One region of the Pseudoalteromonas sp. T1lg76 genome, then DNA from elsewhere that is predicted to be linked to it. Evidence: predicted binding sites of a transcription regulator. Region 1 holds the regulator's gene; each other region holds the start of a gene.
The links. The regulator ArgR, encoded in region 1, controls arginine synthesis, uptake and breakdown. The targets are predictions, from matches to a motif close to ANTGAATANNTATTCANT.
Positions count from the first base shown of each region.

Region 2: C2M35_RS09660 (citrate synthase) is a predicted target of ArgR. The motif match lies at 1,435-1,452, and genes of this name have one in related genera.
Region 3: C2M35_RS13000 (aspartate aminotransferase family protein) is a predicted target of ArgR. The motif match lies at 1,858-1,875, and genes of this name have one in related genera.
Region 4: gltB (glutamate synthase large subunit) is a predicted target of ArgR. The motif match lies at 1,784-1,801, and genes of this name have one in related genera.

Region 1 is NZ_PQCE01000010.1:14,644-17,832, reverse strand. Features, by position in the region: gene mdh (malate dehydrogenase) at 90-1,025, opposite strand; gene argR (transcriptional regulator ArgR) at 1,519-1,986, shown strand; gene C2M35_RS04295 (Dyp-type peroxidase) at 2,025-2,921, opposite strand; gene C2M35_RS04290 (ABC transporter ATP-binding protein) at 2,982-3,189, opposite strand, start outside.
Region 2 is NZ_PQCE01000025.1:49,260-52,448, forward strand. Features, by position in the region: gene C2M35_RS09660 (citrate synthase) at 48-1,337, opposite strand; gene sdhC (succinate dehydrogenase, cytochrome b556 subunit) at 1,765-2,142, shown strand; gene sdhD (succinate dehydrogenase, hydrophobic membrane anchor protein) at 2,133-2,480, shown strand; gene sdhA (succinate dehydrogenase flavoprotein subunit) at 2,481-3,189, shown strand, end outside.
Region 3 is NZ_PQCE01000034.1:109,715-112,903, reverse strand. Features, by position in the region: gene astA (arginine N-succinyltransferase) at 1-315, opposite strand, end outside; gene C2M35_RS13000 (aspartate aminotransferase family protein) at 432-1,631, opposite strand; gene C2M35_RS12995 (anthranilate synthase component II) at 2,315-2,896, opposite strand; gene trpS (tryptophan--tRNA ligase) at 2,966-3,189, opposite strand, start outside.
Region 4 is NZ_PQCE01000003.1:51,183-54,371, forward strand. Features, by position in the region: gene gltB (glutamate synthase large subunit) at 1-1,670, opposite strand, end outside; gene C2M35_RS00820 (substrate-binding periplasmic protein) at 2,014-2,844, opposite strand; gene C2M35_RS00825 (Grx4 family monothiol glutaredoxin) at 3,096-3,189, opposite strand, start outside.

The DNA.
Region 1 (3,189 bases):
ATAAAAAAAGCCCCTACAACAATCTGTAGAGGCTTATGCATCCGCGAGTAATACTCAAGGGATGCGACTAACTGCCCAAAGGCGTTAGCTTATTTATTCATGAAGTCGACACCTTCTTGGATGTCTTTGTTCAGAGTTGCAAGCATGTCGTCTTTTGCTTTTTGCTCAAACGCGCTTAGCTCGCCGTAAGAAAGAAGCTCTTCAACACCGTTCTTACCAAGACGTACTGGCTGTGCGAAGAATTGTGCGTCTTCACCATTACCTTCAACGTAAGCGTATTCGATCACGTCTTCACCCTGTAGGCCTTTCACTAGTGATAGGCAGAAACGTGCTGCCGCTGCACCCATTGAAAGTGTTGCGCTACCGCCACCGGCTTTAGCTTCAACAACTTCAGTACCCGCGTTTTGAATACGTGTAGTAAGTGCTGCGATTTCCTCGTCAGAGAAAGTAGCGCCTTCCACTTGTGAAAGAAGAGGAAGAATCGTTGTGCCCGAGTGACCACCGATCACAGGAACTTTAACCTGGCTAACGTCTAGACCTTTAAGCTCGGCAACGAAAGTCTCGGCACGGATAACATCAAGCGTTGTTACACCGAATACGCGAGCTGGGTCATAAGTACCCGCTTTTTTGAATACTTCAGCAACGATTGGCACAGTGCCGTTTACCGGGTTAGTGATAACACCCACCATGGCTTTAGGACAGTTTTTAACTATGCCTTCAGCAAGAGTCTGGATGATGCTCGCGTTTACGTTGAATAGGTCAGCACGATCCATGCCCGGCTTACGTGGCATACCCGCTGGGATCAAAACAACGTCACAACCGCTTAGTGCTGCATCAAGGTCGTCTTTACCGAAACCTTTTACTGCTACTGCAGTTGGGATGTGTGATAGGTCTACGGCAACACCAGGAACAACAGGCGCTACGTCGTATAGAGACAGTTCAGAACCAGCAGGAAGGCTATTTTTTAGTAGTAAAGATAGCGCTTGACCGATACCACCGGCAGCACCTAAAACGGCAACTTTCATTTTAATTCTCCGTAAATAACGAGACTAGGTTATGTGAGATTAGGGTCATCAGACCTAAAGATGGCCTAAAGATAATGAAAATAGGCGATAAAGACAAATTAATCCGCGTTATTTTGAGGATAATCTCGACCATAGTCGTAAACTTAACTGTAAAGATTCTAGGGTCTGTTTATCTTTGAGGTTTACTTTATGTTCAATCTAAACGCATTCTGGTCACGACGCTCGTTATGGTGCATAGTCATTCTATGTACATAGCGAGTAACACAGAGCAGGATGCGTTTAGATGAACCCTTAGGGCAGCGCTTGTAGCGCATTTCTACTGTGTTGTTACATGTTCATGTAGAATAACTACACCACACATGTGCCGCCTTGTATAAATACACTACAAACTGCTGAAGAAACAAACAGCAAAGGTCAACAGACCCTACTAAGATGAAATACACTGACTTCTTAGGTAGAATATTGACAACAATTTGCAAAGAAGAATGACATTATGCAAGCGCAAGAAAAACAGGAAGCTTTAGTAAAAGCCTTTAAGGCAATTCTTAAAGAAGAAAACTTTGGTTCACAAGGTGAGATTGTCGACGCCCTTAAAGAACAAGGTTTTGACAACATCAGTCAAAGCAAGGTTTCGCGCATGCTTAGTAAATTCGGCGCGGTGCGAACCCGTAATGCCAAACAGGAAATGGTGTACTGTTTGCCGGCCGAACTCGCCGTACCAACCGCTAAGTCCCCACTGCGCCAATTGGTGATCGATATAGTTCACAATGAAATGATGATCATCATCAACACCAGCCCGGGTGCGGCGCAATTGATTGCCCGCCTGCTCGACTCCTTGGGCAAGGCCGATGGCGTACTGGGTACCATAGCCGGTGACGATACCATCTTTATTGCTCCCGCCAAGGTGTCTGAAATCGATGTCACCTTAGATCGGGTACGCAAACTATTCGATAACGTATAAAAAAAGAGGCGCTCGCCTCTTTTTCTTTGTTCAATTACTTATAAACTTTTCAGTAATTCCACCGAGGGAGCAAAGAAAGCCGCGCCCATATCCGCCTGGGTGAAGTCGAGCCAGGCATCATAATGCAGATAATTACCCAGCTGGCTATTAAGCATTTGCGCAAAGGCATTACCACTGGCGGCGCAGGTCACCGACAGCAGACCTTGTTTATTCATACTCGCAAAGGGCATACCCTGATGTAATAACAACGGCTGGCCCTTTTCATCTTTTAACTCGGTGCACACCGCATGACTGTTGGCGTTAAGCGGCATCAACAGTTCACTGTCAAGACGCGTGCGTCCCATTACCAGCTCCTGATCTTCCTGACTTAGTGCCTGCCAGGACGTGAGGTTATGGGTAAAGCGCTGCACATGGATATAGCTGCCATGCGCAAAATACTCTTCGTCACTGACTAAAGCGGTAAGCATTTTCTGGCGCCCGAAAGGGGTATCCGGAGCATAAACAAAGCCGTTAAAATCGCGACCATCGAGAAAGCGGAAACAGCTGATTTCCTCGACCAGCTCCACCTTTCCTGCCAATAATTGCAAAACCCGCTGACCAAAAAGGTGATTTACGTCTTCACGGTCCGAGCGTATTTGCACAAATAAATCGAATGGCTGCACACCGACGCTATGATCGCTATGACTGATACGAGGAAAACTCGTGAGTGTTGATGGTGTACGTTGGGGGTGTAATAGCGGCCAATACTGAGCGCCGATGGCAACAAAGCTGGCCACCATGGCCTCAGAGAAGCGCTCGTCAAACTCCGTCTGCACATCGAGGAGCTGAGCAAGTTTGCCCTTGAGTGCTTCATCCTGACCATCAAGGACATTAAAAAACAGATGCAAGCCATGTAAGTTAGCTTGCGCGCACACGCCGGATTGCGCTTTGGCCATCTAATTTCCTATGTTTTTATTCTTGGATTGTGCCCGCCTGCGCTGCGGGCTGGGGCTGTTTTAGGCGGTGAAAAAATTCACCGCATGTGAACTAATTGTAATAGATAGCCTTTGTCCCGGCAAAAACTCTTGTTCAGGTTGTTTTACTGGTATTTCAATCTCTTGCCCTAACACCTGCACCCGATAAACATACTCGGTGCCGACAAAACGCTTAGACACAACGGTTACAGGCCCCTTGTCATCGCGTATCAGTTGCAAGTCGTGCGGG
Region 2 (3,189 bases), on a different contig from region 1:
ATAAAAAGGCCAGCATAAAGCTGGCCTATATTAAGAATCACCTTGGATTATGAGCGCTCTGCCGGGCTCACATAATCACGCTTGGTCGCGCCTTTATAAAGCTGACGTGGGCGGCTGATCTTGTGACCAGGCTGAGATAGCATTTCATCCCAGTGTGAGATCCAACCTACGGTACGGGCCATAGCAAAGATCACTGTGAACATGCTGGTAGGAATACCGATTGCCTTAAGAATGATACCTGAGTAGAAGTCTACGTTCGGGTATAGCTTCTTCTCAACGAAGTATGGGTCTTCCAGAGCGATTTGCTCTAGGCGCATAGCTACGTCTAGTAGTGGATCTTCGATGTTAAGTTCTTTCAGTACTTCGTGACAGGTTTCACGCATTACCGTGGCACGTGGGTCGAAGTTCTTGTAAACACGGTGACCGAAGCCCATTAGACGGAACGGGTCGTTCTTATCTTTCGCTTTAGCAACGTATTCGTCGATACGGTCAACCGAACCGATTTCTTGTAGCATGGTCAAGCAAGCTTCGTTAGCACCGCCGTGAGCAGGGCCCCAAAGTGATGCGATACCGGCTGCGATACATGCATAAGGGTTAGCGCCTGAAGAGCCGGCGATACGTACTGTCGACGTTGACGCGTTTTGCTCGTGGTCGGCGTGAAGCATAAAGATACGGTCCATAGCTTTCGCTAGCACTGGGCTTACCTTGTATTCTTCCGAAGGCACAGAGAACATCATGTGTAGGAAGTTTTCTGCGTAGCTCAGATCGTTACGTGGGTAAACGAAAGGCTGACCAATAGTGTATTTGTAAGCCATGGCTGCGATTGTTGGCAGCTTGGCGACTAGGCGAATGGCGCTGCGTTTACGCTGAATTGGGTCGGCAATGTCCAGGTCCTGGTGATAGAAAGAAGACATAGCACCAACTACACCACACAGCATGGCCATTGGGTGTGCGTCAACACGGAAACCCTGGAAGAAGGCTGCAACCTTCTCATGGACCATGGTGCTTAATGTGATTGAGTTTGAGAATTTTTCAAGTTGCTCTGCTGTTGGCAGTTCGCCGTTTAACAGTAGGTAGCATAGCTCGGTGTAGTTTGAGTTTTCGGCTAGTTGGTCGATAGGGTAGCCGCGGTGTAGTAGTACACCCTTGGCGCCATCGATGTAGGTGATAGATGAGTCACAAGAGCCAGTCGACATAAAGCCTGGGTCGTAAGTGAAGTAACCGTGAGAGCCCAAGGTACGAACGTCGATAACGTCTTGACCCGCTGTGCCTTCATAAATTGGAAGCTCGATAGGGTCGTGTCCATCAATATGAACTGTGGCTTTCTTATCTGCCATCTATTTATCTCCTAATAAGAATAACAAGCTGCTGCTGTTATGCGTGATACTAATGTTAAGCAAATTGCGCTCATTCTAACGTACAAGAGGGGTAGAAAGTCAATTTTAATGCATCTAGGTATAATAAATATTCCTCACAGATTAAATATTATACCAATGGCTAATTCGCAAACCTGCGAGACTAAACAAGAATTGTAATATCCTCTACAGACTTATATACTGTCTGAGGTTCAATACCGTAACGTCTTTGAGTAAACCGATTATGACAAATCAGTGGAAATTCGCTTTAAAGTCGAACACCTAAAGTGAATTTTTCGCATGTCTACGGTTTATTTCTGTGAGCGCATTTATGCAGTGATGCATAAATGGTTATAAAAACAATGTAGATGGCTCTATTTTTCAATGTGAGCAAGATGGGCAAGTAACTGTGAAAAAGCAAAGACCTGTAAATCTCGATCTAACGACCATCTCTATGCCAGCAACGGCCAAAGCATCAATTCTTCACCGCGTCACCGGTGTAGCAATGTTCTTTGCCTTGACCTTTGTGATTTGGGCATGGGCTGAGTCTCTATCTTCTCCGGAAGGATTTGAATTTGTCAAAAGCCTGTTAACCGGGTTTGTTGCCAAATTTATCGCCTGGGGTACCCTCACCGTTCTTTCGTATCACTTCATCGCAGGTGTACGCCACTTAGTCCAAGATTTGGGCCCGTGGAAAGAATTAGACTCAGGTAACGCGACGGCTAAAGCAGCCCTAGTGTTATGGGTAATTGTTGCTGTTTTAGCGGGAGTTTGGCTATGGTCTTAAATCAAGCATCTCTTAAGCGCAATGGCGTTCAGGATTTCGTATCTCTTCGTGCTACAGCGCTAGTTATCAGTGCTTACGCACTATTTATTATTGGTTATCTGCTTTGCACTCCAGCACTAACCTATGAAGCATGGTCAGGCCTATTCGGCAACCTAGCGATGAAAGTGTTCACCCTGGTGGCACTAATTTGCATCATGGTGCATACACGCATCGGCCTATGGCAGGTATTAACTGACTACGTAAAGAACGCTCAACTACGCGCGTTTCTTGGCTTCGTACTAAACCTTATGGCTCTTGCTTACGTAGTGATCGGCCTATTCGTACTATGGGGTGTTTAAGTGAAATATTCAGTTCGCGAATTTGATGCGGTAGTAATTGGTGCCGGCGGCGCGGGTATGCGTGCAGCACTAGCTATCACCGAATCGGGCAAGTCTTGTGCTCTTATTTCTAAAGTTTTCCCAACTCGTTCACACACAGTTTCTGCGCAAGGTGGTATCACAGTTGCGCTAGGTAACTCGCACGAGGATAACTGGGAATGGCACATGTACGATACCGTTAAAGGTTCTGATTACATCGGTGACCAAGACGCTATCGAATACATGTGTAAAACTGGCCCGGAAGCTATTACCGAGCTTGAGAACATGGGTCTACCATTCTCACGTTTTGAAAATGGCCGTGTATATCAGCGTCCTTTCGGCGGTCAGTCTAAGAATTTTGGTGGTGAGCAAGCGGCTCGTACAGCGGCTGCTGCCGACCGTACAGGTCACGCACTGCTACACTGCCTATACCAACAGAACGTTAAAAACAAAACCAACGTTTATTCTGAGTGGTATGCGCTTGATCTAGTTAAAAACGACGACGGCGCCGTTGTTGGTTGTACAGCAATCGACATCGAAACCGGTGAAGTTGTTTACTTCAAATCGAAAGCCGTGGTTCTTGCAACCGGTGGTGCAGGTCGTATCTTCGCCTCTACTACAAACGCGCACATCAATACAGGTGACGGTGTTGGTATGGCAACACGTGCCGGCGTTGCGATGCAAGACATGG
Region 3 (3,189 bases), on a different contig from region 1:
GTACACACCTAAGGTGCGAGACGAGTGGATCACTTTGGAAAGGTGGTAGTGATAAAATGCATCATCTAAACCCACCGCAGCTTCAATGCCACAGGTACCGGCGATTTCACCGGTTTCGCTATCTTCAAGAACAAACAAGTAGCCTTCATCACCGGCTTTTGCTGTCGGCTTGGCGAAGGATTCAATAGAACGGGTGATCTTATTCTGCAACAACTCTTCATTCAGTGGCAGCGAGGTAAAACCATGCCCCGACTCCTCGGCGATAACGAGCAGCTCTTGATAATCTTGTTGTCGGATTGGGCGAAGAACCATCATAGATCCGCTTACTCCCTAAAGGTTAAACCATAACAAGCCTGGCGCCGCGCCATGCAGCGCCAAACTTCAAATTGACCGGCGTTCTAGTAGTTAGACAGAACGCCGCGGTGAAGTGCTTAAACTAGGCTGGCAACCGCTTTTTCAAAGCGTGCCATGCCTTCACGAATCTCTTCTTCGCTGATCACCAATGACGGTGTAAAACGTACCACATCGGCACCGGCCACAAGCGACATCAAACCTTGTTCCATGCTGGCAACCAGGAATTCACGGGCACGACCCTTGAACTTATCGTTCACTACTGCACCGATAAGCAAGCCTTTACCACGCACATCACTGAAAACATCGTACTTAGCATTGATGTCATTTAGAAGTTGCTTAAATAGCGCTTCTTTTTCTTTTACGCCTGCTAATACCGCAGGGTCATTGATAGTGTCGAAAGCCGCTTCGGCTACCGCACACGCCAGCGGGTTACCGCCGTAGGTTGAACCGTGCGTACCCGGCTTAAGGTGCTTGGCAATCTCTGTAGTGGTCAGCATGGCACCGATAGGGAAACCGCCGCCCAAGGCTTTAGCCGAGCTCATGATATCTGGAGTTACACCCAGACCCTGATAAGCATAAAGCTCACCGGTACGGCCAACACCTGTTTGTACTTCATCGAAAATAAGCAGTGCATTGTGCTTATCGCACAACTCACGTACGCCCTTAACGAAATCAGCTTCAGGAGCAATGATGCCGCCTTCACCTTGCAGTGGCTCCATCATAACCGCACACGTGTTGTCATCGATCAATGACTTGAATGCTTCCAGGTCGTTGTAATCACAATGCACAATATCACCCGGCTTAGGACCGAAACCGTCTGAATAAGCAGCCTGGCCACCCACGGTTACGGTAAAGAAGGTACGACCGTGGAAGCCTTGGTTAAAGGCAATGATTTTTGATTTTTGTGCACCGAAGTTATCTAGGGCCCAGCGACGAGCAAGCTTTAGTGCCGCTTCGTTAGCTTCCGCACCCGAGTTGGCAAAATAAACCTGCTCGGCAAAGGTCGCGTCGGTCATTTTTTTGGCTAAACGCAGTGCCGGCTCATTGGTCCAAATATTCGACAGGTGCCAAAGTTTCTCGCCCTGCTCTTTTAATGCCGTAACTAGCGCTGGATGACAATGACCCAAACAGTTAACCGCAATACCACCGGCAAAGTCGATAAACTCACGGCCTTGCTGGTCCCATACACGAGCACCTTCGCCGCGTACCGGGATCACATCCGATGGGTTGTAGTTAGGAACCATTACTTCATCAAATAAAGCGCGATTAACTGTCATTTTCTTTCCTCATTGAGTCTGGCGTTAAAAGTGGGTACCAAGTACAGGTCTGGGGACCTTAAAGCTAGTGCAACACTCTTAACAAGGCTATGAAATCCGCCATTAAGGCGACGGACAAAGCACTACATGAATAACATCATTATTTCAGAAAAAACCCGTAAAGTCTCATGCAAAGCTTTCATGCAGACCCCGTAAACACAGGCATTGAGGGTAGATTTTCACCTTGAGTGAATAACTATTTTAGCGCCATTAATAAAGAAGCCATATGGCATGAGTTGCCGCCGTCAAAGCGCATACTGAACAGTATTTGAATGAATATACGTAAAAAATTTACAAAATATTTTCAGCAACGGCTTATTTTGCATCAGTTTGCTGGGTGAAAGTACCTAAATCGATACCAGGTAAAGGGGTAAGTTGAGGATTTTGCAGGCCAAGATAGCCACAGCATTACCGCCGTTCATCCGCTACAACCAATGGTTCTGGCAAGAGCCATTGGCCTGCACCAAAATCTTGGCCACGCCGCTGAACTATGACGGCTTACCTAGGTGGAGTCATAAAGCACAGGCTTAAGCTTCAATGTCTTCTTTGATGAAGAGGTGTAAGTTGGTACTCACATTGGCGCGAGGAATCTACGCCTTTAGACTTGAACCAAGTGTGCCTGCTGAGTTGCTATATTCTGAGCGTTAATTTCGCTGGATAAAGTGCTTTAGCATGTCCAACCCGTGCTGGGTAAGAATGGCTTCCGGGTGAAACTGAATCCCTTCTAAGGCCTTATCGGTATGCAATAAGCCCATGATTTCATCCATCTCCCCCTGCTCATTCTCGGTCCAAGCGGTAATTTTCAGCTCGGCTGGTAAGGTTTCCGGGGCCACCACCAAGGAATGATAACGACACACCTCAATGCGCTCGTCTAATCCGGCAAAAACGCCCTGCTGTGTAGTACGTATCACAGAAGTTTTACCATGCATAACCTCTCTGGCACGCACCACTTGAGCGCCTAAGGCCTGGGCTATGGTTTGATGTCCTAGGCAAACACCAAGAATAGGAATACTGCCCTGAAAACGGCGCACCAGATCAAGGGAAATACCCGCCTCATTGGGACTGCATGGTCCGGGCGACAGTACTATATGCTCGGGTTTAAGCGCTTGAATATCGGCCAGGGTCAATTCATCGTTGCGCTTAACCAAGACTTCCTGGTCAAGACGCTGGAAATACTGCACCAAGTTAAAGGTAAATGAGTCGTAGTTGTCGATCATTAATAACATGGAATCTTCCACTAAAAAGCCAAGCATTTACACGCTTGGCTTTGGATTAGTCTATTTCTGCCCTAACGCTTAAGGACGCGGAATAAAGCCAAGTGCGTCGTACACTGCTTTTAATGTCGGCGCTGCCTTCGCTCTGGCTTTCTCAGCGCCGCTGCGCATGATCTGATCCAACAACGCCTGATCCGCACGGATCTCTTTAAAGCGCTGTTGAATAGGCTCAATCATGGCTACCACGGCATCGGCGGTGTCCTTCTTCAAGTGACCATACATCTTGTCTTCGTACTCAGGCACCA
Region 4 (3,189 bases), on a different contig from region 1:
AGTATGGGGGTGTCAAACTGCAAGCGCTTGGCATGGCCCGTGGTCTCGTTAAAGACATTTTGTTCGCGGCCAATGCAGGTCGCCAAAGACATAACATGATTTTCCCGCAGTGGATCGATAGGCGGGTTAGTCACCTGAGCAAATTTCTGGCGGAAATAGTCGAACAGAGATCTATGTCCCTCGGAAAGCACGGCAAACGGGGTATCATCACCCATGGAGCCGGTCGCTTCCTGGCCATTTTCACCCATCACTCGGATCACCTGATCCAACTCTTCATTGGTATAGGCGAACATCTTTTGATAGATAAGCAGAGTTTCTTCGTCGAATGAGCGGTTGCCCGCCTCTTTATCGCTCAGTAACTCAAAAGGCGTCAGGCGCTTAACGTTTTGCTCAAGCCATTGCTTGTAAGGGTGGCGAGCTTTTAGATCCTGATCGATTTCATCGGAATGCCACACCTTGCCATGCAAAGTATCTATGACCATCAGCTCACCTGGGCCTACCCTGCCTTTTTCCACCACCTCATCGGCGGCATAATCCCAGATCCCTACTTCTGAGGCCAGGGTAATAAAGCCGTCCTGGGTCAACACATAGCGTGCTGGACGCAGGCCGTTTCTATCCAGATTACAAGCGGCGAAGCGACCATCCGACATCACTATGCCGGCTGGGCCGTCCCAGGGCTCCATATGCATGGAGTTAAAATCGTAGAAGGCGCGTAAATCCTCATCCATGGCGCGGTTTTTCTGCCATGCTGGCGGCACCAACATACGCATGGCTCGGAACAAGTCCATGCCGCCGGCCAAAAACAGCTCGAGCATATTATCCAGGCTCGATGAATCCGAACCGCTTTCATTCACAAAAGGCGCCGCGGTCTGTAAGTCCGGCAACAGCGGCGAGGCAAATTTATAGGCGCGAGCTCTGGCCCATTGGCGGTTGCCCGTGATGGTGTTGATCTCGCCATTGTGCGCCAAATATCTAAACGGCTGGGCCAAAGGCCAGCGCGGTTGGGTATTGGTAGAGAAGCGTTGGTGGAACACGCAGATCGCCGTGGTCATACGCATATCGGCCAAGTCGAGATAAAAATTAGGCAAGTCTTCGGGCATCATCAAGCCCTTGTAGACGGTCACCAAACCAGACAAGCTGGCGATATAAAAATCCTTATCCTGCTGCAACTGCTTTTCGATTCGGCGCCGGGCGATATACAAGCGGCGCTCTAAATCCTTGGGCCGCCAGCCCTCAGGGGCACTGACAAATACCTGCACAAACTGCGGCAATTGCGCCAAGGCAATATCACCCAGATAACTGGTATCCACCGGCACCTCGCGCCAGCCCACCAAGGTCAGGGTTTCCTGCTCTAATTCTTTTGCCACCAGCGTCTTGGCCGCCTGGGCCTGGACGGGATCCTGACTTAAAAAAAGCATGCCGACAGCATAGTTTTTACCCAGCAACCAATCATTTTCTTTGGCAATAGCACGAAAGAAGCTATCGGGCTTTTGCATCAATAAACCACAGCCATCGCCGGTTTTACCATCGGCAGAAATACCGCCACGATGCTCCATACGCGCCAATCCGGTAATGGCGGTGCGAATAAGTTTATGGCTAACCTGACCGTTGACCTGGGCTATTAAGCCAAAGCCGCAATTATCTTTTTCTAAACTTGAGTCATATAACATGTTGGACCCCTCTCCCCATTGCTACTGCGTGCTAGCTTGGCAATTATTGACCCTTGCTGTGGTGCTAGCGGACCGTCAACGCTAACCCTTTGCATCTGGGGTGTCAACGAAATAACGAATACATATTCACAATCTTGAATATTTTTCATTATTTGTGATCACCATAAAAAGTAAACACCTTGTACTATTTATCCGCTTTATATTCGTTATTTTTAACATGACACCAGTGTCAAAATGAAAAAACGCTAAATTACGTTAAGGTAAACCTGCACTTTACGTTAACGTAAATGAAATCTCATAGTGAATAATTATTCACAGCGAGCAGTGGGTATTCACTGGTTTTTTAATTGTATGCAGGGCAGGCTTGTTTGAGTCGGGACATCAGTTGCGTACGCAACGCCTGTTTCTGCATCTGCGCGATCTCACTATTAATATCCAACATTAACCTTTGCCACTGAGGCCGCGCCGTTGACAGCGCAAAATACAAGGACTGCTCGGTGATAGCCGGTTGCAATACTCGGTAGCTATCGCTGGCGACATTCTGACGCTGAGCCAGGGTGTTTATCACTAGGGGATCGGCCACAATCAGGTTGACTCGCCCCGAAAGTAATAATTGCAGGTTCTGGCTGTCGTCTATGGCTTGCTGCACAATCACGCGACCACCGTCGAGCACTTTGTCAACCTCGGGTGCATTTTGGTAGCCACGTACCACGCCCACAGCATAATCGGACAAGGATTGAGGAGCCGGAGCCTGGGTGAGCTCGCTGTTGGCGGCGCTAATATAATGCACGGGAGTGTGGGCGTAAGGAGAGGACAAGGCTAAATGCTGTAAACGAGTATTGCCCAGCACCACATCGGACGGTGCCGAAGCTTCTATTTCATATTCGGGAGCGAGTATATCCACATGACCCAGCTCCGCCATACGCACAGCACGGGCCCAGGGTAAAAAGCGAAATTCGGGATTGTAGCCGGCCTGTATTATCACCGCCGCCATATACTGAAGCAGCCAGCCACCTTGGCATTCTTGCCGGCCTATATAGGGAGGCCAATCAAGAGTAGCTACCACCGCCTTGCGCTCTCGGCCGCCATCAAAACTCAGAGTCGCACCCTGCCACATACCGGTGTAACTGTAGTTCTGATTATCAAGTCGGTATTCCAGGGTTACTTGTGTCACCTTGTCTGCTGCTACGACCCACTTAAACGGCCAGCTTGTCGCGAGGAGTAACACGAGTATTCCCTGAATTCGCACTGAGAACATCACCCACTTCCATAGTCACCCATTAATGCCTAGATGAAAGTGTAATAGATGCTGGCGAGATGGAAAGAAAAGAAAAAGAAAAGCCGGCGACTGCCGGCTTAAGTATTATTTTTATCGTTTATCAACGACATAACCCTTGGTTGCGCCCAAGAGCATAGCCTGTTTGCTTATTCGGCGCTGTCCGCTTCTTTATATTTAGCAGCAGTTTCTTGAATAAGTGGCTGTAATTCACCGCGTTGGAACATTTCGATAATAATGTCA